3 regions of the Pantoea sp. E956-1 genome follow, and region 2 is predicted to be linked to each of the others. Evidence: predicted binding sites of a transcription regulator. Region 2 holds the regulator's gene; each other region holds the start of a gene.
What was found. Region 2 encodes LexA, which represses DNA repair genes until DNA is damaged. Its sites were predicted from a motif close to TNCTGTATGTACATACAGNA; they were not measured.
Positions count from the first base shown of each region.

Region 1 (7,515 bases), on a different contig from region 2:
GTGTTGCCCGGGTGATCAATTCCTGGCGCGACGTACGGCCGGTGCTGCACTACTCGATTTCGCAGGAGGGCATTATTCCGCAGCAGGGCTGGCCCGATCAGCAGCAGCTGGGCGTAAGTAAAAGCAAGCTGCGGGCGCACTCTGACTACTTCTTTAATCCGACGCTGAATGCGTGGGCGCTGTCTTTTCAGGATTTCGACATCATGTGTGAAGTGAAAATGAAGAATCTGGCGCGGGAACAGCTCTTTCAGTGGGGGATAACGCAGAAGCTGATAAGTAATCCCCTGGCCGAAGGGGCCAGGGAATCGGCGAACGTTAAATAATGGCCACGCCGCCCGTCACGGCAATCGTCGCCCCTGAAATGTAGCTGGCTTCGTCACTGGCCAGCATCACATAGGTTGGCGCCAGCTCAGCAGGCTGACCGGCACGTTGCAGCGGCACTTCACTGCCAAAGTTCTTCACCTGTTCAACCGGCATGGTCGATGGGATCAAGGGTGTCCAGATGGGACCGGGCGCGACCGCGTTGGCACGGATACCTTTTTCAGCCAGTAAGGCTGCCAGGCCGCCAGAGAAATTAACGATGGCGGCTTTGGTGGCAGAGTAGGCGAGCAGCTTCGGTTTCGGCTGGTCAGCATTGATCGAGGCCGTATTAATGATCGATCCACCAGCAGGCATATGCCGTGTTGCCGCTTTAGTGATGTAAAACATCGCGTAGAGGTTAGTTTTCATCGTCCGATCAAACTCTTCGTCGCTGATCTCGTCCAGCGATTCGCGCGTCATCTGATACGCCGCGTTGTTCACCAGAATATTAATCTCACCAAAGGCTTCGACGGCTTTATCGACAAGCGCAGCGCAGTGTGATGCCTCGGTAATATCGCCTGGCACCAGAACCGCTTTCTGGCCCGCCTCTTCAACCAGCCGGGCGGTATCCTGCGCATCCTCATGTTCATCAAGATAAGAGATCAGAACATCGGCCCCTTCCCGGGCAAAGGCAATGGCGACAGCCCGGCCAATGCCGGAATCGCCACCGGTAATAATGGCTTTTTTCCCCGCCAGGCGGCCGGAGCCCTGATAACTCTGCTCGCCATGATCGGGCTGTGGCTGCATAGCCGCGGTTTTACCCGGCGGCGTTTGTTGCTGTTCGGTAAAAGGGGGGTGCGGACGTTGAGTCGATGACATGAATATTCCTCCATAAAAATCCGTTAGCGTAAAACAACCGGTCCGGGTCACACCGTGCGGTGTGGCCCGGACCGGTACGCCTGCGTCAGTTAAGGCTTGGGTGACGTAATGCCGTCAATCTGCTCTGACTGCGCACCAGAACCGGGACGGGCATTGCCGAGCAGCGGCTCATCACCCAGAATATCTGGCTGCTGTTTCGCGCTGAACTGACCATGGCCATCGTAAGCCGGGCCATTGCTCCAGCGACCTTCCGGCAGCGGTTTATCCAGCGAGGTATTCAGACAGTAGTAAGAGTGCTCCTGCGCTTCATGCTCCTGCGGGAAGCTGTTCGGGATTGGCAGCGAGGCGTTCAGACCGCCCATCTCTTCAATCACCGCCAGCCACTGCTGCTGGTGCATGGTGTCACGCGCAATCAGGAACGACAGGAAGTCCTTCATGCCTTTATCTTCCGTCATATTGTAGAGCCGGGTGGCCAGTACGCGGCCGGTAGCTTCTGCGGTGACGTTAGCCAGCATATCGGCCGCCACGTTGCCGGACGCATAGATATGACTCATATCAAAAGGCACGCCGTTGGCGTTAACCGGCATCGCTGCCAGACCGGAAGAGAGGATATGGCGCGGGTTCATTCCGCCCAGAATCGCATTAACCACCGGATCTTTCGCTGACGCTTCCTGGTAAGAGAGCGGGGCACCTTCAAGGTTAAGCGCCACGGCGTAGCCCAGCATCTCGATATGGCTCAGCTCTTCGGTGGCGGTCGAGATCAGCAGATCGCGAATCCGCACATCACCGCGCGCGCCCATCGCCTGGAAAAAGTATTGCATCGCTACACGAATCTCACCTTCGACGCCGCCGATGGCCTGCTGTAGCAGCATGGCAAATTCTGGATCGGGTTTCTCTACACGAACCGGGAATTGAAGTTTTGATGAATGATGAAACATGATTATTTTCCTCGTCTGTGTTTGCAGTGGATGCAGAAAAAGCCTGGACACAGATAACGGATAAATAAAGCGAAACGAGAGCATTTAATCGGAATTTCAGGTTGAATAAGTGGCGAAAACAGTAAAGACCGGAGCTATATCTGGTCCGGCAGGGCAGGCAATCTTAGCGGTGAGGAGGGGACAAGTGATTCAGTGCAGGAGAAATAAAAAAAGCCCCATAACAGGGGCTGATTCCGGACGGGAAAAGCATCCATGCTAATTCGCGTTCCCTCATAACAGACACAGATTTTTAGCTGCCGTTGGTCGCCGAAGTGCGCTGCAGAACATGTTCAAGCGCCTGACGGTAAATATCCTGTTTAACCACGTCACGCTCGCACTCCAGGCGGTGAATCAGGCCCAGCACAATGTCTTTATCTGAGACATGGGTTTTCGCATGGGCGAGTTCGGCATGGACTGCGGCGATAACCTGTTTTTCCGTGGTCAGCGCGGTACCAGAGTTCATGAAGTAATCAGAAATCTGAGACTCTGTATTCATCGTTGTTTGCATGTCAGGCCTCATAAGAAATTGGGGGAAGAACGCGTCGATTCAGATCCGGTTACCGGCTGACGCAAAAAAAATGCATCTGAAGGTGGAAATCCACAACACCTTCAGATGCGGTGCAAAGCACCTTTCGTTACAAGTGATTTAACATCACGTGACAAAGTTATACAAGAATCGAAAACTTGTACAATGAAATTTGACAAAATTTAACTGGTCGGTGGTGTATTTCAAAAGTATGTTTAAAGTGAATAAAGGTTTTAAGAGGGTTAGTTGAATAAATACAGTAAGTTGCAGATTTTTTGGGAGGGGCGGCGATTTTCAGGCCAGAAGGCTGAAGATTATGGCTGACGCCACGTTAACGCGTTAAAATCGCTTTTTTCCGCAGATTTCAGCCAAAGTTGTACAGGTTTCAGCGCTGGAAAAGTGTGTGCTGCTGCAATCCTGGCCGTCTGACAGGCCATGCCGCATAATTCACTTCCCACGCCTGATGCAGAAGGCTAAGGTTGACCCCTTATTTATCACAAGGAAATGATCATGGTTCACGACTATTTCGCAATTCCGCCTGCGGGCATGACTCAGGAACAACATAAACGTTCGGTCGCTGTGGCTGCTGCTCTGTCAGTGGCAAAGGAGTCCGTCAGCGCCTCCACCTCAGCAACCGGCTCAAAAACCGCCTGGGATCTGCAGGCCGTGGCGAATGAAGTTGCCAATCTGGCCGACGCAATTCAGGATGCGCTGGAGAGTGACAGCGAGGTGTAAACACTAACCTGTTTCATCTGAGGCTGCCCGGAGGCGGTGCAGGGCGGTGGCAGCGTTCAGGCGCCGATAACGTCCGGCATCGGACGCTGCCGGAAAGTCCGCTTATTCCATTGCGGGTGGCTCATATTTAATATACTGACGCAGGGCATCATGGATAGCCTGATTATTGCCCTCTTCCAGACCGCGTTCGGCATACTCTTTCGCCAGCGCCGCCAGGACATCGTCAAACTTCCCTTTGTAATTGAGATTATTCAGCGCAATTTGCTGACCGAGTATCGCTTTTAATACCGTGGTCTCAACCGTTAACTGCGTAACTGCCTCTTCCAGCTGTTTGATTCGATCGTCGTCTGCCATAACCCCTCCATGCTTAAAAAAGCAGAATAACCAGCCTGCCCGTAATATTCAAACCTCTCCGAATGCCAGAGAAGCGTTGTCAGATTTTCCTTAAGTAAAAATAATCAGCCGGTGAATTTATAAGATTCTTTACTGTAAGAAGAAATCGACGATATTCCGGCAGTGCGGCGAAAATAACCCGTTTCCGCTTACTCTGACGGCAATGCGAAAAAACGTTTAAAAAAAAGTGCATTACCATCAACCCTTTCGCTTAAAGATGTCCCATCTCACTTGATTAAAAGGGGGATTAGCTATTACTGTGTTTATATACAGTAATCTTAAAAAGGAGCGAAATGATGGAATTCATTAAACCTGCGGACATTCGTGCCGTTATGCCTTTACCGCTATATATCGAACGTGTGCCGTGCGGATTTCCATCCCCGGCGCAGGATTATGTTGAACAACGCATTGATCTCAATGCGCTGATGGTCCAGCACCCCAGCGCCACCTACTTTGTCCGGGTCAGTGGCGAGTCAATGATTGAGGCGGGCATCAATGATGGTGACATGCTGGTGGTTGACAGTTCACTCACGGCCTCACACGGCGATATTGTGGTCGCTGCGGTCGACGGTGAATTCACCGTTAAACGTCTCCAGCTTCATCCCTGCCTGCAACTGATGCCGATGAATACCAAATTTAAACCGATCGCTATCCAGACCGAAGATGCGCTGGAAGTGTTTGGCGTTGTGACCTTTGTGATTAAAGCGACCCACTGACCATGTTCGCGCTGGTCGATGTGAACTGCTTTTACGCGTCGTGTGAGACCGTTTTCCGGCCCGATTTGAGGGGCAAGCCGGTGGTGGTGCTGTCGAACAACGACGGCTGTGTGATTGCGCGCAGCGCCGAGGCAAAAAAAGCCGGCATCAAAATGGGCGCGCCCTATTTTAAAATGCGTGAAGAACTCACACGTCATGCGGTGCAGGTCTTCAGCTCAAATTATGCGCTTTACGCCGACATGAGCCATCGGGTGATGACGATACTGGAAGAGATGGCGCCGTCGGTGGAGATCTACTCGATCGACGAGGCGTTTATGGATCTCACCGGCGTGCAGAACTGTATGGCGCTGGAGACGTTTGGTCATCAGGTCAGAGAACGGATACGCAAAGAGACCCATCTGACTGTGGGGGTCGGCATTGCGCAGACTAAAACGCTGGCCAAGCTGGCAAATTTTGCGGCCAAAAAATGGAGCAAAACCGGCGGTATTGTTGACCTGTCGAACCCCGAACGACAAAAAAAACTGCTGGCGCTGATTGATGTAGCGGATGTCTGGGGGGTGGGCCACCGGATTGGCAAACGGCTCAACGCCATGGGCGTCATGACGGCGAAAGATCTGGCCGATCAAAGCACTGAGGCCATTCGCAAACAGTTCAGCGTGGTGATGGAACGTACCGTCAGAGAGCTGCGCGGTGAATCCTGCCTGGAGCTGGAGTCAGTAACGCCGGATAAACAGCAAATCATGTGTTCGCGCTCGTTTGGCAGCCGTATCTCCGACTACGACCAGATGCGTGAAGCCGTCTGCGCGTATGCTGAGCGCGCGGCAGAGAAGCTGCGCCGGGAGAATCAATATTGTCGTCAGGCAGGCGTCTTTGTGCGAACCAGTCCGCATGCGGCTGACGAACCCTTTTATGGCAATCAGTCCACCGGCCAGTTGCTGATCCCGACGCAGGACACCCGCGACATTATCGGCGTTGCGCTGGCGTGTCTGGATAACATCTGGATTGAGGGACATCGCTACATGAAGGCGGGCATCGTGCTGGGGGATTTTTTCAGTCAGGGCGTGGCTCAGTTTGATCTGTTTGATGAACATCAGCCACGCCGCAACAGCGAAGAGCTGATGAAGCTGATCGACACAGTCAACAAGCTCGGCAGCGGGAAGCTGTGGTTTGCCGGGCAGGGAATAAACAAAGCCTGGTCGATGAAACGCGAGATGCTGTCGCCTGCCTATACCACCCGGATAACCGATCTGCCTGTGGTTGCGCTTAAGTGAACGCTGACCCGATGTTCCTCTGCTGCTGAAGCCGCGGTCTCTGCTAAAAGCTTTTTTTATCACGCGATTAAAGCGGCAGGAAGTTATGCTTTACCTGGCCAGATGAGTAGTTTTTCATCTGGCATTTTAAAAAATTACCAGGTAAATATAATGGATTTCAGGCAGTTTGAAGCCAGAGTGATGCTCTGGACCGCGATACATTTCACAGCAATTATAAAATCCCGCCACCACGACGAATATGAGATTTATGCGATCGACGATAGCAGCAATATAAAAACCAGACTCTTTTTATGTTTTGCTGACAATGAAAACCACGCCAGCCTGCTTATTAAGCAATTTACGTTATGGCTGATAAAAATAAACGCGCTGAAGCGCAGTCAGCAGCGGGAAAAAGACCGCACGGAGACAACGTTATTATCTGAATGAATCGCGTCCGGCTTGCACCGCAGACCAGGCCAGGGGAGGCCAGACAGACGGCGAATACTATTAACGCGCCAGGGAATAACGGGCCGTCTGGGCATGACGGGCGACTGACGACCTATCTTGTTACCTGCGCCTGGGATAGAATCGCCATTGATTTGGACAGCAACGCACCTCCCCGGGCCGGTAACAATGACCATGACAGCCATAGCGCATAAAAACAAAGAGCGGGGACGCCCCAGAGAGTTCGATATTGAACAGGCTCTGGATCATGCCATGATCGTTTTTCGGCAAAAAGGGTACCATGCGGCATCAATGAGCGATTTGGGTGAGGCAATGCACCTCTCCGCAGGCAGCATCTATAAGGCGTTTAAAGATAAGCGCTCGCTCTTCCTGCTGGTGTTCGAGCGTTATCTGTTGCTGAGAAATAGTGAGTTGCGCCGTCGTCTGGCACCCTGTATCAGCGGCCGGGAAAAAATAACCGCGCTATTGCAGTTCTACCTGGATTCGGCGCGCGCCACAGAGGGACGTTGCGGCTGTCTGGTTGTTGCCAGCGCGATTGCGCTGCAGACGATGGATCAGGCACTCGCGCAGCGCATAGACGACGTGGTTCAACGTAATCAGTGCTTCCTCGTCTCGCTGCTGGAGCAGGGGCAACAGGATGGATCTGTCGATAACACGCTGGACAGTGAAGCGGCAGCTGGGTTAATTCTCTGCATTGCATATGGTATGCGGGTAGCAGGCAAGGTCAGCGATGTGACCAATGAAGAGCAGACACTGGCGCTGGCTTTGAAAGTGCTGGGATAACTTTCTCTGAAGTCAGGCAGGTCAATCCGTAGACAGGCTTTCCCGCCCCACGCTTTCGAACAGAGAACGTCTGCACTCTCCTTTCCCCTCATCTGATTATCTACCAGGCTTTCACGCTTTATCCTGCAGCGAAGAAATGAAGGCCCGTTTCGTGAAAACATCAATCTTGCTGACACGCGTGGCAGCCATTGGCTGTTCTGTTTTTGCCGCCCGTGGGGGGTGAAACCCATACAGTGGAACATCCACAAACGCCGCAGGTGACTGAAAATGGGGAGCCGCTGACGCGCTAACCGTGTGACGACAGGTGGGGATAAGCCACCGTTGACCGATTAACGTCCAAATAGCAGGCTGATGAGCGCACGGTAATGGCGCTCTTCTTCCTGCGTGGAAGCCGTTTCAAGCCGACGCAGAAGTTTGGTGCAGATCGATTTACGGTTCACGTTCTGGTCGGCATGCAATATTTCCACTACCACCTGTCCCAGCGTCTCTTG
Region 1 covers NZ_CEUYZP010000001.1:197,206-204,720, forward strand. The annotation lists gene AC0T7J_RS00970 (UV damage endonuclease UvsE) at 1-323, shown strand, start outside; gene AC0T7J_RS00975 (SDR family oxidoreductase) at 316-1,179, opposite strand; gene AC0T7J_RS00980 (manganese catalase family protein) at 1,269-2,117, opposite strand; gene AC0T7J_RS00985 (biofilm development regulator YmgB/AriR family protein) at 2,407-2,652, opposite strand; gene AC0T7J_RS00990 (hypothetical protein) at 3,193-3,417, shown strand; gene AC0T7J_RS00995 (hypothetical protein) at 3,520-3,771, opposite strand; gene umuD (translesion error-prone DNA polymerase V autoproteolytic subunit) at 4,107-4,526, shown strand; gene umuC (translesion error-prone DNA polymerase V subunit UmuC) at 4,529-5,797, shown strand; gene AC0T7J_RS01010 (hypothetical protein) at 5,948-6,223, shown strand; gene AC0T7J_RS01015 (TetR/AcrR family transcriptional regulator) at 6,410-7,024, shown strand; gene ycgZ (regulatory protein YcgZ) at 7,354-7,515, opposite strand, start outside.
Region 1: umuD (translesion error-prone DNA polymerase V autoproteolytic subunit) is a predicted target of LexA. The motif match lies at 4,066-4,085, and genes of this name have one in related genera.

Region 2 (7,515 bases):
ATGCGCCACCGCAACACCATAATCGGTGACCAGCGCCGCTAAGCCATTCGCGCTGGAGCGCAGATTATTTTGATCGCCAGGACGCGGCAGCACTGTGCCGTTAGCCACACCGCGCAGATAATCGATATCGCTCTGGACCACATTGGCACGCACGTGCGCTGAACCATAGGCTTTGGTGATAAAGGCGAAAGGCAGCGTCTCGTTAGGGATAGTGACGGCCAGGGCAAGCCCGGCGTTACCGTCTGCTTTGTTACCGCGCAAATCGCTTAGCTTATTAGCGACATCGCCTGAGGCGGCGCGCACTTCAGGATAGCCACGCAGATAATCAGCGAAGGTTAAATTACCGAGCACATCGCGGTAGCGATCTACGGTATCGGTGATGTCATCCACTTTGTCGATCAGATGATCTTTGTCGGTGACCTGAATACCGGCTGAGGGAAAAATAATGCTGACGCTATCGTCGGGTTTGGCGCGCGTCATTAATGCCGGGTTCGCCAGCACTGCGGAGCCATAAAGAGAAGATGCTACGCCGGTTCCGCCCATGGCGTCATTACGTGCATCATACCAGGTCCCTGCCGCCATGGCGGAAGAAGAAAGGAAAAGCGCGGTCGTTGCAGCCGTATAGATCAGCGCTGAACGTTGAGCGGATTTTTTCACCATTTGCCTGCCATCACCTGAGAAATTGTCATTGAAACATTCAATGACTGAATAGTTTGTTAGCCCTATTGTGAACCCTGGCTAACGCGTTATTGCCGTGAATTCGAAGGAAACAGTGTCTTAATTCAAAGGATTGGACGTTTTCCAATCAAAAAACCGTTGTAATTGTTCAAACTGCATTGGGATATTTCAAATAATGCCAGACTTTTCTTAAGTCTTTCTGAACATTACTTCTTAACTCAGTGAGATGCAAAGCAAAATGCCAACAAATTCCGCTTCAGGTGGATTCAGAATGGATCTGATTTATCGACAGATTTGAGATAGAGGACGGCTTAAATTCTGATTATGCTGCTTTATCAGGCAAATAATGCTGTTTTTTCAGACGAAAACCAACCTCAGCGCCGCGAAACTATGTGTGATAAAATAACATCACTTATCCAGCGGAGAATTTTCATGACAAACATGACGTCGCAGCAAATTTTGATTCAGGCCGAAAAGATGTGCCTGCAGCGTGGTGTGCGTCTGACTTCGCAGCGTGCTGAAGTGTTGCGCCTGATGGCCGAACAGCCTGGCTCAATCAGCGCCTACGATCTGCTGGATCAACTCCGGGTCAGCGAGCCGCAGGCCAAGCCTCCCACGGTTTATCGGGCGCTTGATTTCCTGCTGGAGCAGGGTTTCATTCATCGGGTGGAATCCAACAACAGCTACGTCATGTGTCACCATTTTGAGGCACCAGCACATACGTCGGTGATGCTGGTCTGTGACCGTTGTGCCGCCGTTACAGAGAAGCAGGCACAGGGCGTAGAGAAGATTATTGCAACGCTGGCGGGTGAAGCGCAGTTTGCATTACGCCACAGCGTGATTGAAGCACATGGTTTATGTGAAAATTGTGCTGCGGTTGAAGCCTGTACGCACCATGCAAGTTGCGAGCATGACCATCAGGATGAGGGTAAAAAGCGGGGAAAACGCGGGTAGCTGGCACATCCTTGTGCAGTTCCGGTGAGGGCCCACCGGAACGCGTTCAGCTGATTATCAACCTATTGTCTGATTACCAGCGGTGATCTTTGTTCTGACCTTCCCAGTCGGTTACTTCGCGCTCGGCTTCATCTTTCGTAGAGCCGTAACGCTCCTGGATTTTGCCAACCAGCTGATCGCGTTTACCTTCGATAACCTGCATATCATCGTCGGTCAGCTTGCCCCATTTCTCTTTCATTTTGCCTTTGAACTGCTTCCAGTTGCCGCTTGCTTCGTCTTTATTCATGGCAGACCTCCAATCCTCGGGTTTTAATGATTATCTTGCTGCTTAACAAAATAACGATACAAAGCGCTGGTTAACTGCGCTGCATAGAGTTAATTGTAGTAGCCAATTTCTTAACCATGGAATAATACAGAATAATCCGTATCGGCTTGCGTGCAGCCACTGCTGACTCAGGCATCAAACCAGCTGTTCTGACGCCAGTGCTTACGCCAGATGAGCCACAGCGACAGGCCGCGCAGCGCCAGGAAAACCGTGACCGCCAGCCACAGACCATGGTTACCCAGTACCGGTACGCTAAGCAGCGTCAGAAAATAGCCTGCTGCGGCTACCACCATGCTGTTACGCATCTCGCGCCCGCGCGTCGCCCCGATGAACATGCCATCCAGCAGATAACACCAGACACCGATCAGCGGCATTATCATCTGCCAGACCAGATAGCGGTCCGCTGTCTGCTGAAGTGACTGAAGAGAGGTCAGCAACGACACGATCTGCGGGCCAAAAATGGCATAGATCAGCGAGAAGAACAGCGCCACCACCACCGCCTGCCGACAGGCAGAGTGCCAGACGCGCAGGAGTTTACTGCCATCTTTTGCACCATGCGCCTCACCCGCAAAAGCTTCAACTGCGTAGGCAAAGCCATCCAGCGCATAGGCAGTAAAAGTAATGAACATCAGTAATACTGCGTTAACCGCCACCACATCAGGGCCGAGTCGCGCGCCCAGCACGGTCAGCGAGGCAAAACAGAGCTGCAGCATCAGAGAGCGCAGCATGATGTCCCGGTTCAGTCGCAGCAGCCGGCCGCTGTCACCGCGCCAGCTCTGCTTCAGCAGGCTAAGCGTAATTCCGCGCAGTTTTAATACCCGCCAGACCATGATGCTGCCGACGCCCAGCGTGATGTACTCTGCCAGTGCCGTGGCGGTGGCCGCCCCCGCGACACCCCAGTGCAGCCCCATCACCAGCCAGAGATCGAGCACGATGTTAACCAGATTGCCCACCACCAGCAGGATCACTGGCGCACGCGCATACTGCACGCCCAGCAGCCAGCCCAGGATTACCAGGTTTGCCAGCGTGGCAGGCGCACTGAGCCAGCGAATCTGAATAAACAGCGCCGCCTGTTCCAGTACATCGGGATTGCCGCCAACCAGATGGGTCGCCAGCTGGATAATCGGATAACGCAAAGCGATGAACAGTACACCTGCCAGCAGCGCGATGATCAGCGGTTGCGTCAGCGCGCGCGCCAGAGCGGTTTTATCGCCCGCACCAAACGCCTGTGCCGTAAGGCCAGTCGTACTCATTCGAAGGAAAAGCAGCAGCATAAAAAGGAAGCTGGTCACTGTAGTCCCGACCGCAACCCCGCCAAGATAGACAGGGCTGTCGAGATGACCAATTACTGCAGTATCGACCACTCCCAGTAAGGGAACAGTGATATTTGAAAGGATCATTGGCAGTGCGAGCCGCCAGAGATTTTTATCCGTTGCCGTGATAAAGCGCATTCGCCGTTCCGTGCTCAGTGTCGCTGCGCAAAAGAGACAGCGACAAAATTAGGGCAGACAGAATAGCATCAGAAAAAGCGAATGCACGCTGGCGTCAAAATCAGAGCCACTCGCCGTTGCGCACCACGCCCACCGCCAGACCTTCAATAGTCAGCGACTGCGCACGGGTATCGACAACAATCGGGTCAAAATCGCTGTTTTCAGGCAGCAGATGCACGATAGCACCCTGCTTTTTCCAGCGTTTAACGGTAACTTCATCATCAATGCGGGCAACCACAACCTGGCCGTTGCGCACATCCTGGGTTTTATGCACCGCGAGCAAATCGCCATCCATAATTCCGATATCTTTCATCGACATTCCGCTGACGCGCAGCAGGAAGTCAGCAGAAGGCTTAAACAGGCCTGGATCGACCTTGTAATGAGTTTCGATATGTTCCTGCGCCATGATCGGCTCACCGGCAGCAACCCGGCCAATCAGCGGTAGCCCTTCTGAGGCTTCTTCTTCCATTAACAGGCGAATGCCGCGTGATGCACCGGAAACGATCTCGATAACGCCTTTACGCGCCAGCGCTTTCAGATGCTCTTCTGCCGCATTCGGCGAACGGAAGCCCAGCTGCGCCGCAATTTCGGCACGCGTAGGCGGCATGCCCGTTGAAGAAATATGGTCGCGAATCAGGTCATAGACCTGCTGCTGCCTGCTGGTTAATGCTTTCATCCCGCCCCCTGGTTGTTTATACAGTCGCTGTGAGTATATACAGGTATTGGCGAAATGGAAACCAATTGTCAGGGAAAACGCGCCCTCAGACGCATTGTGGAAGGCTTATCGCAAATGTGTCCAGAGCAGCGCGATCCAGACAAAGAGTGCCAGTAAAATGCTGATCAGTACCGCCGCCGAGCCCATGTCTTTCGCCCGGCCCGCCAGCGGATGATGCTCCTGACCGATGCGGTCAACCACCGCTTCAATAGCGCTATTGAGGATTTCAACAATGACCACCAGCACCACCACCCCAATCATGAGGATGCGTGAGACCATATCGACATCCAGCCAGCACGCAATAATAATTGCGACCAGCGCAGCCAGCGCTTCCTGGCGAAACGCCGCCTCATGTTGCCAGGCGGCTCGCAGTCCCTGCCATGAGTAACCTGCGGCTTTTACTATTCTGATAAGTCCGGTGGCATTATTTGCCATGATGTGGGAACCCTTTCATCGGATTGACGTCAATGTCTGGGCTGCGTGCAATGGGCACCACCACAGATCTTCGCTGCGCTTTCTGGTATGCTTGCGGCGCTTTGCTAACAAGAGGCTTCATGTTGTCTATGTCAGGTTGGCGTAAACTCTATTACAAACTGCTTAATTTACCACTGTCGTTTTTGGTAAAAAGTAAGGCCATTCCGGCCGATCCCGTGTCTGAACATGGTCTGGATCCGACCCGACCTATTATGTATGTTTTGCCTTACGATTCGAAGGCCGACTTACTGACATTACGCGCGCAGTGTCTGCGGCATCATCTGCCCGACCCGCTCTCTCCGCTGGAGATTGATGGTTCACTGCTGCCGCGCCACGTCTTTATCCACAATGGCCCGCGTGTCTTCCCCTATTTTGTGCCCAGCGTGGAATCCGTGAAAATCTTTCACGATTACCTCGACCTGCACCGTAATAACCCAAAGCTCGATATACAGATGCTGCCGGTCACCGTGATGTTTGGTCGCGCACCGGGACGTGAAGTTCAGGGCGAAGCCACGCCACATCTGCGGGTGCTGAACGGGGTGCAGAAGTTCTTTGCGGTGATCTGGCACGGGCGCGACAGTTTTGTCCGCTTCTCACCGACGGTGTCGCTGCGCCGCATGGCAACTGAACACGGTACGGATCAGTCGATCGCCCAGAAGCTGGCTCGCGTGGCGCGCATTCATTTTGCCCGCCAGCGACTGGCGGCGATTGGCCCGCGCTTGCCGGCGCGTCAGGATCTATTTAATCGTCTGCTGCAATCCAAAGCGATTGAAAAGGCAGTAGAGGATGAAGCACGCAGCAAAAAAATCTCCCATGAGAAAGCGCAGCAGAATGCCGTCGAGATGATGGAGGAGACTGCAGCAAACTTCTCCTATGAAGCCATCCGTGTAACTGACCGCGTGATGGGCTGGCTCTGGAGTCGACTCTATCAGGGCATCAACGTCAATGGCGGCGAAAAAGTCCGCCAGCTGGCCCAGGATGGCCACGAGATTGTCTATGTGCCGTGCCATCGCAGCCACATGGATTATCTGCTGCTCTCCTATGTGCTTTATCATCAGGGACTGGTGCCGCCGCACATCGCAGCCGGGATCAATCTCAACTTCTGGCCAGCCGGCCCGATTTTCCGTCGTCTGGGCGCTTTCTTTATTCGTCGTACCTTTAAAGGCAACAAGCTCTACGCCACGGTATTCCGTGAATATCTCGGCGAGCTGTTCACCCGGGGCTATTCGGTTGAGTATTTTGTCGAAGGAGGCCGTTCACGAACCGGTCGCCTGCTGGACCCTAAAACCGGCACCTTAGCCATGACGCTGCAGGCGATGCTGCGCGGCGGAAATCGTCCGATCACGCTGGTGCCGATCTATATCGGCTATGAGCATGTGATGGAAGTGGGCACTTACGCTAAAGAACTGCGCGGCGCGGCGAAAGAGAAAGAGGGCTTCATGCAGATGGTGCGCGGCTTACGCAAGCTGCGTAATCTCGGTCAGGGTTACGTTAACTTTGGCGAACCCCTGCCGCTGGTCAACTATCTTAACAAGCGAGTGCCGGAATGGCGCGATGCCATCGATCCGATTGAGCCGCAGCGTCCCAGCTGGTTAACACCGACCGTCAACGATATTGCTGCCAGCCTGATGGTGCGTATCAATGAAGCGGGCGCGGCTAACGCCATGAATCTCTGTGTCACCGCCCTGCTGGCGTCACGTCAGCGCTCACTAACCCGTGAACAGCTGATTGAACAACTGGAGTGCTATACCCAGTTGCTGCGCAACGTGCCTTACTCGCCAAATGCGACCGTACCCGATCTCTCAGCGGAAGCGCTGCTGGATCACGCCTTGGGTATGAATAAGTTTGAGAGTGAAAAGGACAGTATTGGCGACATCATCATTCTGCCGCGTGAGCAGGCAGTGCTGATGACCTACTATCGCAACAATATTCATCACATGCTGGTGATGCCGTCGCTGATTGCCGCCATTGTTCAGCAGCATCAGACGCTGAGCGAAGCAGAACTGCTGCGTCAGGTGAGCCTGATCTACCCGATGCTGAAGAGTGAGCTGTTCCTGCGCTGGCAGACCGATGAGCTGCCGCAACTGTTGACCGAACTGAGTCAGGAGCTGGCGCGTCAGGGCCTGATTACGCTCGAAGCCGGCGAATTACGCTTTTCCTCAGCGCGCTATCGCACACTGCAACTGCTGGCCGCCGGTGTGCGTGAAACGCTGCAGCGCTATGCCATTACGTTCTCCATTCTCAGCGCCAAGCCGACGATTAACCGCGGCACGCTGGAGAAAGAGAGCCGGACGCTGGCACAGCGTCTGTCGGTGCTGCACGGTATCAATGCCCCGGAATTCTTCGACAAAGCGGTCTTTACCTCACTGGTCCTGACCCTGCGCGATGAGGGGTATATCAGCGACAGCGGTGATGCCGATGTTGCGCAGACCATGGCGACCTGGCATATGCTGGCAGACCTGGTCACCAGCGATGTTCGTATGACGATTGAAACCGCTGGGGCGCACGACTGACCGCAGCGCGCATAGTAAAAAGGCGACCTCATGAGGTCGCCTTTTTTATAGGCCAGGTCTGGTCCGATTCGCTGTAAAACGGTGCCTGCTCAGGGAACATCGTCAGATCGGAAAGACGCAAAAGCGTCATCCCTGACTGCTCGGCCCGCGCCGTCCCTGCCGCGGGACGCTTTCCTCTTCTGCCCATGTTCCCTGCGCGTTGAGCTCATTCATTGCTGCCAGATTCATCCTCGTCAGGTTTGGCGACCTCCCGGATCGCCTTTTTATGTCTGGAAACTCTCTATCAGAACAGCTGGCTGAACGGCGGGGTATTCATCAGTACACCGAGGAACAGCACCATCCCGACATAGTTATTATTGAGAAAAG
Region 2 covers NZ_CEUYZP010000009.1:170,352-177,866, forward strand. The annotation lists gene AC0T7J_RS19610 (conjugal transfer protein TraF) at 1-660, opposite strand, end outside; gene zur (zinc uptake transcriptional repressor Zur) at 1,111-1,632, shown strand; gene AC0T7J_RS19620 (CsbD family protein) at 1,706-1,918, opposite strand; gene dinF (MATE family efflux transporter DinF) at 2,086-3,408, opposite strand; gene lexA (transcriptional repressor LexA) at 3,509-4,123, opposite strand; gene AC0T7J_RS19635 (diacylglycerol kinase) at 4,229-4,597, opposite strand; gene plsB (glycerol-3-phosphate 1-O-acyltransferase PlsB) at 4,726-7,149, shown strand; gene ubiA (4-hydroxybenzoate octaprenyltransferase) at 7,433-7,515, opposite strand, start outside.

Region 3 (7,515 bases), on a different contig from region 2:
ACCTGCCTCACAAAAACCGATTTCTGTCCATTTCTGCATCACCTGCTGCAGCGATAATCGCCGCCACTGCCTGGCCAGCCGTGGCATGACGCTTTGCGCTGACCGGCCATTCCGTTAAACTTGCTGCGATTAACCTCTTCTAAAAAAGGACATCCCTATGTACCAGGACATTATCCGCTCTGAGCTTAATGAAGCTGCTGATACGCTGAATAAATTCCTCAGCGACGAGGCCAATATCCATGCGATCCAGCGTGCTGCGGTGCTGCTGGCTGACAGCTTTAAGGCGGGCGGCAAGGTGCTTTCCTGCGGTAACGGCGGTTCACATTGCGATGCGATGCATTTCGCTGAAGAGCTGACCGGTCGCTACCGCGAAAATCGTCCTGGCTATCCGGCGATTGCCATCTCTGATGTCAGCCATCTCTCCTGCGTCAGTAATGATTTTGGTTATGACTATGTCTTTTCACGCTATGTGGAAGCGGTAGGGCGTCCGGGCGATGTGCTGCTGGGCCTCTCAACTTCCGGTAACTCTGCCAATATCATTAAAGCGATTGACGCTGCCCGTGCGCAGGGGATGAAAGTCATCACCCTCACCGGTAAAGATGGCGGTAAGATGGCAGGCAGTGCCGACATTGAAATCCGGGTGCCACACTTTGGTTATGCCGATCGCATCCAGGAGATCCACATTAAAGTGATCCACATTCTGATGCTGCTGATCGAAAAAGAGATGGTGAAGTAACTGTGCTGGCCTCCCGCCTGACGGGAGGTCGCTTACTCTAAGGCGGTGGCTATGTGCGAATTGCTCGGGATGAGCGCCAATGTTCCCACGGATATCTGTTTCAGCTTTACCGGTCTGGTTCAGCGTGGCGGAGGAACCGGGCCTCACAAAGATGGCTGGGGCATTACCTTCTACGAAGATAAAGGCTGTCGTACGTTTAAAGACCCGCTGCCGAGCTTTAACTCGCCGATTGCGCGTCTGGTGCAGGAGTATCCGATCAAATCGCATTCGGTGGTGGCGCACATCCGCCAGGCGAATCGCGGTCAGGTATCGCTGGAAAATACCCACCCGTTTACCCGCGAGCTGTGGGGCCGCAACTGGACCTATGCGCACAACGGGCAGCTCAGGGGCTATCGGCAACTGGAGACCGGCACATTCCGGCCGGTGGGCGAAACGGACAGCGAGAAGGCGTTCTGCTGGATCCTGCATCAGCTGGCAACGCGCTATCCGCGCACGCCAGGCAACTGGCCTGCGGTATTCCGGTTTATCGGGGAGCTTGCCGGCACATTGCGGCAGAAGGGCGTGTTTAACATGCTGCTGTCAGATGGTCGTTATCTGATGGCCTTTTGCTCCACCAATCTTTACTGGATCACCCGCCGCGCACCGTTTGGGCGGGCGCAGTTACTGGATCAGGATGTGGAGGTTGATTTTCAGCAGCACACCACGCCGCATGACGTGGTGACGGTGATTGCGACGCAGCCACTGACGGCCAATGAAACCTGGCAGCGGATCGTGCCAGGTGAATGGGCGTTATTCTGCCTTGGAGAGCGCCAGGAATGAACGTGAAGCGGCTTCGGGACTGGCTAAAACCGGTGCCGGGCTGCTGTTCATCACATATTTACCGCTGGCGACATTGACCATCGGCGGCTGGTGATATTTAGCAAAGTAAGCGTATCCCGGCTGCAGCTGCTGCCAGAAACTGGCATAGGTGGAGTAGCGGTGACGCTGCATATTGCTGTCGGTCATGCGGAATGGATAGATGCTGATGCTGATATCCTGCTGGCCGTTACGCAGCGCGGCATTCACATAGGTAAAAATCTCATCCATATAGGCGTTAGTCATGGCATAGCAGCCAATCGACTTACAGTCGCCATGAATCATCAGGTAATTGCCGCTGTAGCCCTGATTACGATCGTACTGATTCGGAAAGCCGATGTTGATCGCGCGATAAAACCGGCTATCCGGCTTCAGCTGATTCAGCTTCACGTTGTAAAAACCTTCCGGGCTTTTGAAATCGCCTTCACGGCGTTTCGGGCCGAGGCCGCCAGAAAAGTTACAGATGCGGTAGGTGTCCAGCAGGCGGTATTCGTTACCGATTTTGCCGTAGAGTTCGAGCGTGCGTTCTTCCTTGAAGATCTGGATATAGACCGGGGTGCCGAGTAACTGCTTCTTTAATTCTTTGCTGACCGGTGCCGTTGAGACGGGTTCGGGTGTCATTGCCATGCTGAGGGCTGGCAGTAAAATCATCGCAAACAGGAGTGCGATTTTGCCCATGCTGTGTGTACCTTGAGGTGAAGAGAACATGACGCAAAATGTGCGTCTCTGTTTGCATTATCGGAACTGTCCGCTACCGCAGCGCAACATTAAACATTGTCTGTTTTTTTAGCAAGACGGCGTCAGCCAAATTCGCGATTTACTGAAAGATATTCGGCCAGAAATTTGTAAACTTTAATCGTCAACGCGACAAATATTGCAGTTACCCCTGCCAACTGTATACTTATCCAGTGCCGGAGGGGGTATGCGTAAAATCATTCATGTCGATATGGACTGCTTCTATGCCGCGGTGGAGATGCGTGATAATCCCCAGCTGCGCGACATCCCGATCGCCATTGGTGGCAGCCGCGAGCGTCGCGGCGTGATCAGCACCGCCAACTATCCGGCGCGCAAATTTGGCGTGCGCAGTGCGATGCCCACCGGCATGGCCCTCAAGTTATGTCCGCATCTGCGTCTGCTGCCAGGACGCTTCGACGCCTATAAAGAAGCCTCCGCGCAGATCCGCGACATCTTTACCCGCTATACACCGCTGATTGAACCGCTCTCCCTCGATGAAGCTTATCTGGATGTTACCGACAGCCCGCACTGTCACGGCTCTGCCACGCTGATGGCGCAGGCGATCCGCGCCACCATCTACCGTGAAACCGGGCTTACCGCCTCCGCGGGCATCGCCCCGATTAAATTTCTGGCGAAGATCGCCTCTGACCTGAATAAGCCGGACGGGCAGTTCGTGATTACCCCGCCGGAGATGTCCGGTTTTCTGCTAACCCTGCCGCTGGCGAAGATCCCTGGCGTTGGCAAAGTCTCGGCCAAAAAACTGGAAGAGATGGGGCTGGTAACCTGTGGCGACGTGCAGAAGGCAGACTTAGCGCTGCTGTTAAAGCGCTTTGGCAAGTTTGGCCGGGTGCTGTGGGAGCGCAGCAATGGCATTGATGACCGCAGCGTGATCGTTGAGCGCGAGCGTAAATCGCTGGGGGTTGAACGGACGCTGGCGGAAGATATCAGCGACTGGGATGCCTGCCTGGAAATTATCGATTTTCTCTACGCCGAACTGGATCGCCGGCTGACGCAGATCCGACCTGACAAGCAGGTGGCGCGTCAGGGCGTCAAACTGAAGTTCAGTGATTTTCAGCAGACGACCCAGGAGCATATCTGGCCAGTGCTGAACAAAGAGGACATGATTGCCATCGCCCGTAAAACCTGGGATGAACGTCGTGCCGGGCGCGGCGTGCGGCTGGTAGGATTACATGTGACTATGGTTGATCCCCAGCTGGAGCGTCAGCTACTGCTGGGTCTGTAACCGTCAGCCTCACCGACCGGCAAGGCTGACATTCGATTACTTCTTATATTTCGCCGCCAGAGTCGCAAACCACGGAGCGACAAAATCCTCATTGCTGCCCCAGCCCGGAATAATCTTGTTCAGCGACGCGACGTTCACGGCGCCAGGCTGGCTGTTAAGCTGCTGCTGAGAGATTGATGCCGCTTTAAACTGGTAAGTCGCGGGCGTCTCTTCACCGGCAATTTTCTTCGCCACCAGACGCATATTCACCGCGCCAATGGTTTTAGGATCGACCGCCACCGTCTGTACCCACGGGCTGTTTTTCTCGCGCATCAGCTGCAAATCCTGGTTCGAGACATCAATACTGTAGAGCTTGATCTCGGTACGGCCATTTTCCTGCAGCGCTTTGTAAGCGCCCTGGCTGAAGGCATCCCAGGCACCCCAGATGGCGTCGATTTTGCCTTTAGGGTATTTCGCCAGAATCGCGCCAATTTTATTGGCGGTGTCGCCCTGAACGTCAGTTGAAACCGCACCAATCGACTCAAGCTGATGAATGCCCGGATTCTCTTTCAGCAGTTTTTCATACACTACCTGACGGCGTTCCATCGGCGGGAAACCGGCAACCCATAGCTTGACGATGTTCGCTTTGCCATTGAAATCATGGATGAGCTGGCCCAGCGACAACTGCGCCAGTGAAGCGTCATCCTGCGCGGTGACGGTGACGCCCGGAATCGGGCTATCCACCGGCGTATCAAACACCGACAGCTTAATGCCTGCATCGGCAATGCGCTTCACCAGTCCGCTGGCGTAGGGCGCTTTACCGTGCGACAGCACGATGCCGTCATATTTCTGGCTGATCGCCTGATTCACGAAATCCTGGAAGCGCGCATCGTCGCCGTTGCTGAGGAAGGTGCTGACCTTAAAGCCCAGCTGACGACCCTGCTGAATGGCACCGGCAACAAACTGGGTGGTGTTGTCATCGGAGCCGAGATTGCGGATCACCGCAATACGGATCGGCCCGTCATGACTGGCGATAGCCGCAGGCACCGGCGTGACGGTATCCGCGAAGGCGGCGCTGGCGTTCAGCAGGCTCAGGGCCAGCAGCGAGAGTGTTATTTTTTGCATTGTTATCAACTCCGGTAAAAGCGCCTCAGCGGCGCTGGATATAGGTGATCGCCAGTGCTAAAGCCAGCACCAGCCCTTTAATAATGTCCATGGCGTAATAGGGAACAGAGAGCATCACCAGACCGTTCTGCAGCACGCCGAGGATCACCGCGCCGACCAGCGTGCCCAGCGCGTTCGGCTTGCCGGAACCCGCCAGTGAGAAGCCAATCCACGCCGCCGCGACGGCGTCCATCAGGTAGCCGCTTCCGGCGTTGACCTGAGATGAGCCGATACGCGAGGCGAGCAGAATGCCACCCAGGCCGGCCAGCAGTGAGGCAATTACATAAGCCAGCACCCGGTAGCGGGTAGTGCGGATGCCGGAGAGGCGGGCCGCTTCCGGATTGCCGCCCAGCGCATACATCCGGCGACCATGTTTGGTCAGCGACAACGCCAGCTGCGCGGCGACGGTGACGACCAGCATGATAATCACGATGGTCGGCACCTGGCCGAGCAGGCCAAACGCCGCCGGAATAGTGCCTTCCGCCATATCACCGCTCGGCAGCACCATATTCTCGGTGATCGATCCACCAAAGCTGTAGGTCATCGCCACACCCTGAATCACAAACAGTGTCGCCAGCGTTGCCAGCATGTCGGGGATGCGCAGGATCACAATCAGAAAGGCGTTAAACAGCCCGACCAGGGTGCAGAGGGCCAGGGTGAGCAGGATCGCGGTGGTAGTGCCGAAGCCGTACCAGACAAACAGCGAAATCACCAGCGCATTGGCCAGCGAGGCGGTCGATCCGACCGACAGATCAAAGCCGCCAACGGTCAGCGAGATCGAGACGCCGATCGCAATCACCGTGACAATGGCAATGGAGCGCAGAATATTGATGATGTTGTTGGGTTCAAGGAAGCTGTCGGAGGCGAGACCAAAGGCGGCGATCAGGATCACCACCGTGAGCAACATGCCCCATTTATAGAGAAAGTCGAACAACTGGTGACGCCACGGCGAGGCTGTCAGTTTCAGGCTGGTTTCTTTGCTGCTCACGCAGGGGTTCCTCCGGTGGAATAGAGCAAAAGCGTCTCTTCGGTGACGTCGCGTGCAGCCAGCTCGGCCACAATGCGTCCATCCCAGAGCACGCAAATCCGGTCGCATAAACCGACCAGTTCAGAAAACTCTCCTGACGCGTAAATAATGCCTTTCCCCTCGCGCGCCAGATTATCGATCAGGGTGAAGAGTTCGGTTTTGGCTTTGATATCGACACCTTTCGTCGGCTCATCGAAAATCAGCACGTCGGCGTTGTTGCGCAGCCATTTGCCTATCGCTACTTTCTGCTGATTGCCGCCGGAGAGACGGCGCAGCGTCTGTGCCGGACCGGTGGTGCGCACCTGCAACTGCTGGATAACCTGCTCCGCCCAGCGCCACGCCTGGCGATGACCAAACAGACTCCAGCGCGAAAAGCTATCGTCTGCGCTGACGCTGAGGTTCATTGCCACCGACTCATCAATAAAGATCCCCTCTTTGCGCCGCTCCTCCGGCACCAGCGCCATGCGGCGACTGACGGAGTCATGCGGCGAACGGGGCTGCCACGGCTGGCCATGCAGTTCACCGCCACTGACGCGGCTTTTGCTGGCACCAAACAGCGCTTTACAGAGTTCGGTTTTACCGGCGCCGGCCAGGCCTGCAATGCCCAGAATTTCCCCTTTATGCAATCGTAGCGAGATATCCTGCAGCAGTTGCTCATCATGAAGACCGTCAATCGCCAGCAGCAGCGGCTGAGTCTGCTGCGCGCGACGGGCCGGGAAGATATCGGTGAGCTGATGCCCCAGCATCTTCTCCACGATCTGCTCGCCGCTCAGTGCCGCCATTGGGCCGGTTTCAATCAGGCGGCCATCACGCAGTACCGTCAGCTGGTCGCAGATGGCTTTCAGTTCATGAATACGGTGAGAGATAAACACCACGCCGATGCCGCTGGCCTGCAGGCGACGCACCACAGCAAACAGCCGCTGACTTTCATGCTGATCAAGCGGGGCAGTGGGTTCATCCAGAATCAGGAAGCGGCAGTGGTGCGACAGCGCCCGCGCCAGCAGAATTTGCTGCTTTTCAGCCAGGGTGCAGCGCTCCACCAGCCGGTTGACGTCCAGCGCCACGTCGAGCTGAGCCAGCAGCGCTCGCGCCTGACGCCGAACCTCGCCCCAGCGATAGCGGTGGCCAGGCTCTGCCAGCCGATCCAGCAGAATGTTTTCCGCGACGCTGAGCTGCGGCACCAGCGCCACGTCCACTTCCTGCTGAACCAGATGGATACCCAGCCGTTTCGCATCACGCGGCGTACGGATGGAGACCGGCTCACCATCCAGCAGGATCTCGCCGCTGTAGTGGCTGTGCGCACCGGAAAGGATTGCCATCAGCGTTGACTTGCCCGCGCCGTTAGCGCCGGTCAGTGCATGTACTGAATGGCCGTCACTGCGGAAATCCACCGACGATAGCGCGGCAAACCCGCCAAAAGCGATGGAGATGTTACGCATCTCAAGGCAGTTTAACCCTGGCATGTCATTACTCTCCTGAAGAATCACTGGCCGCATTTTTTCCTGAACCTTCAGGCGCGGCAACAGCCGAAAGCGCATAAGCTAGCACGAAATCTTATTAGCCATCCAGACATCTGGACATAATGGCGGCTACAACCAGCGAAGCGCGGGAACGTGGCGGAATAGCGGGGTAAAGGGCGGAAAAGGCAGCGAATTATGCTGGTGAAAAAGTTAAGGCTATAAAACCAGGTCAGAGCCGGGTATGGGTGACTTAAGAGTCTGGTGCCAGCTAAGCGTCTATCCCGGAGCCTGCGATGGCAACGGGGATTTGAGAGAT
Region 3 covers NZ_CEUYZP010000010.1:79,938-87,452, reverse strand. The annotation lists gene lpcA (D-sedoheptulose 7-phosphate isomerase) at 158-736, shown strand; gene AC0T7J_RS20195 (class II glutamine amidotransferase) at 788-1,555, shown strand; gene dpaA (peptidoglycan meso-diaminopimelic acid protein amidase) at 1,526-2,269, opposite strand; gene dinB (DNA polymerase IV) at 2,514-3,569, shown strand; gene AC0T7J_RS20180 (sugar ABC transporter substrate-binding protein) at 3,606-4,673, opposite strand; gene AC0T7J_RS20175 (ABC transporter permease) at 4,699-5,700, opposite strand; gene AC0T7J_RS20170 (sugar ABC transporter ATP-binding protein) at 5,697-7,202, opposite strand.
Region 3: dinB (DNA polymerase IV) is a predicted target of LexA. The motif match lies at 2,483-2,502, and genes of this name have one in related genera.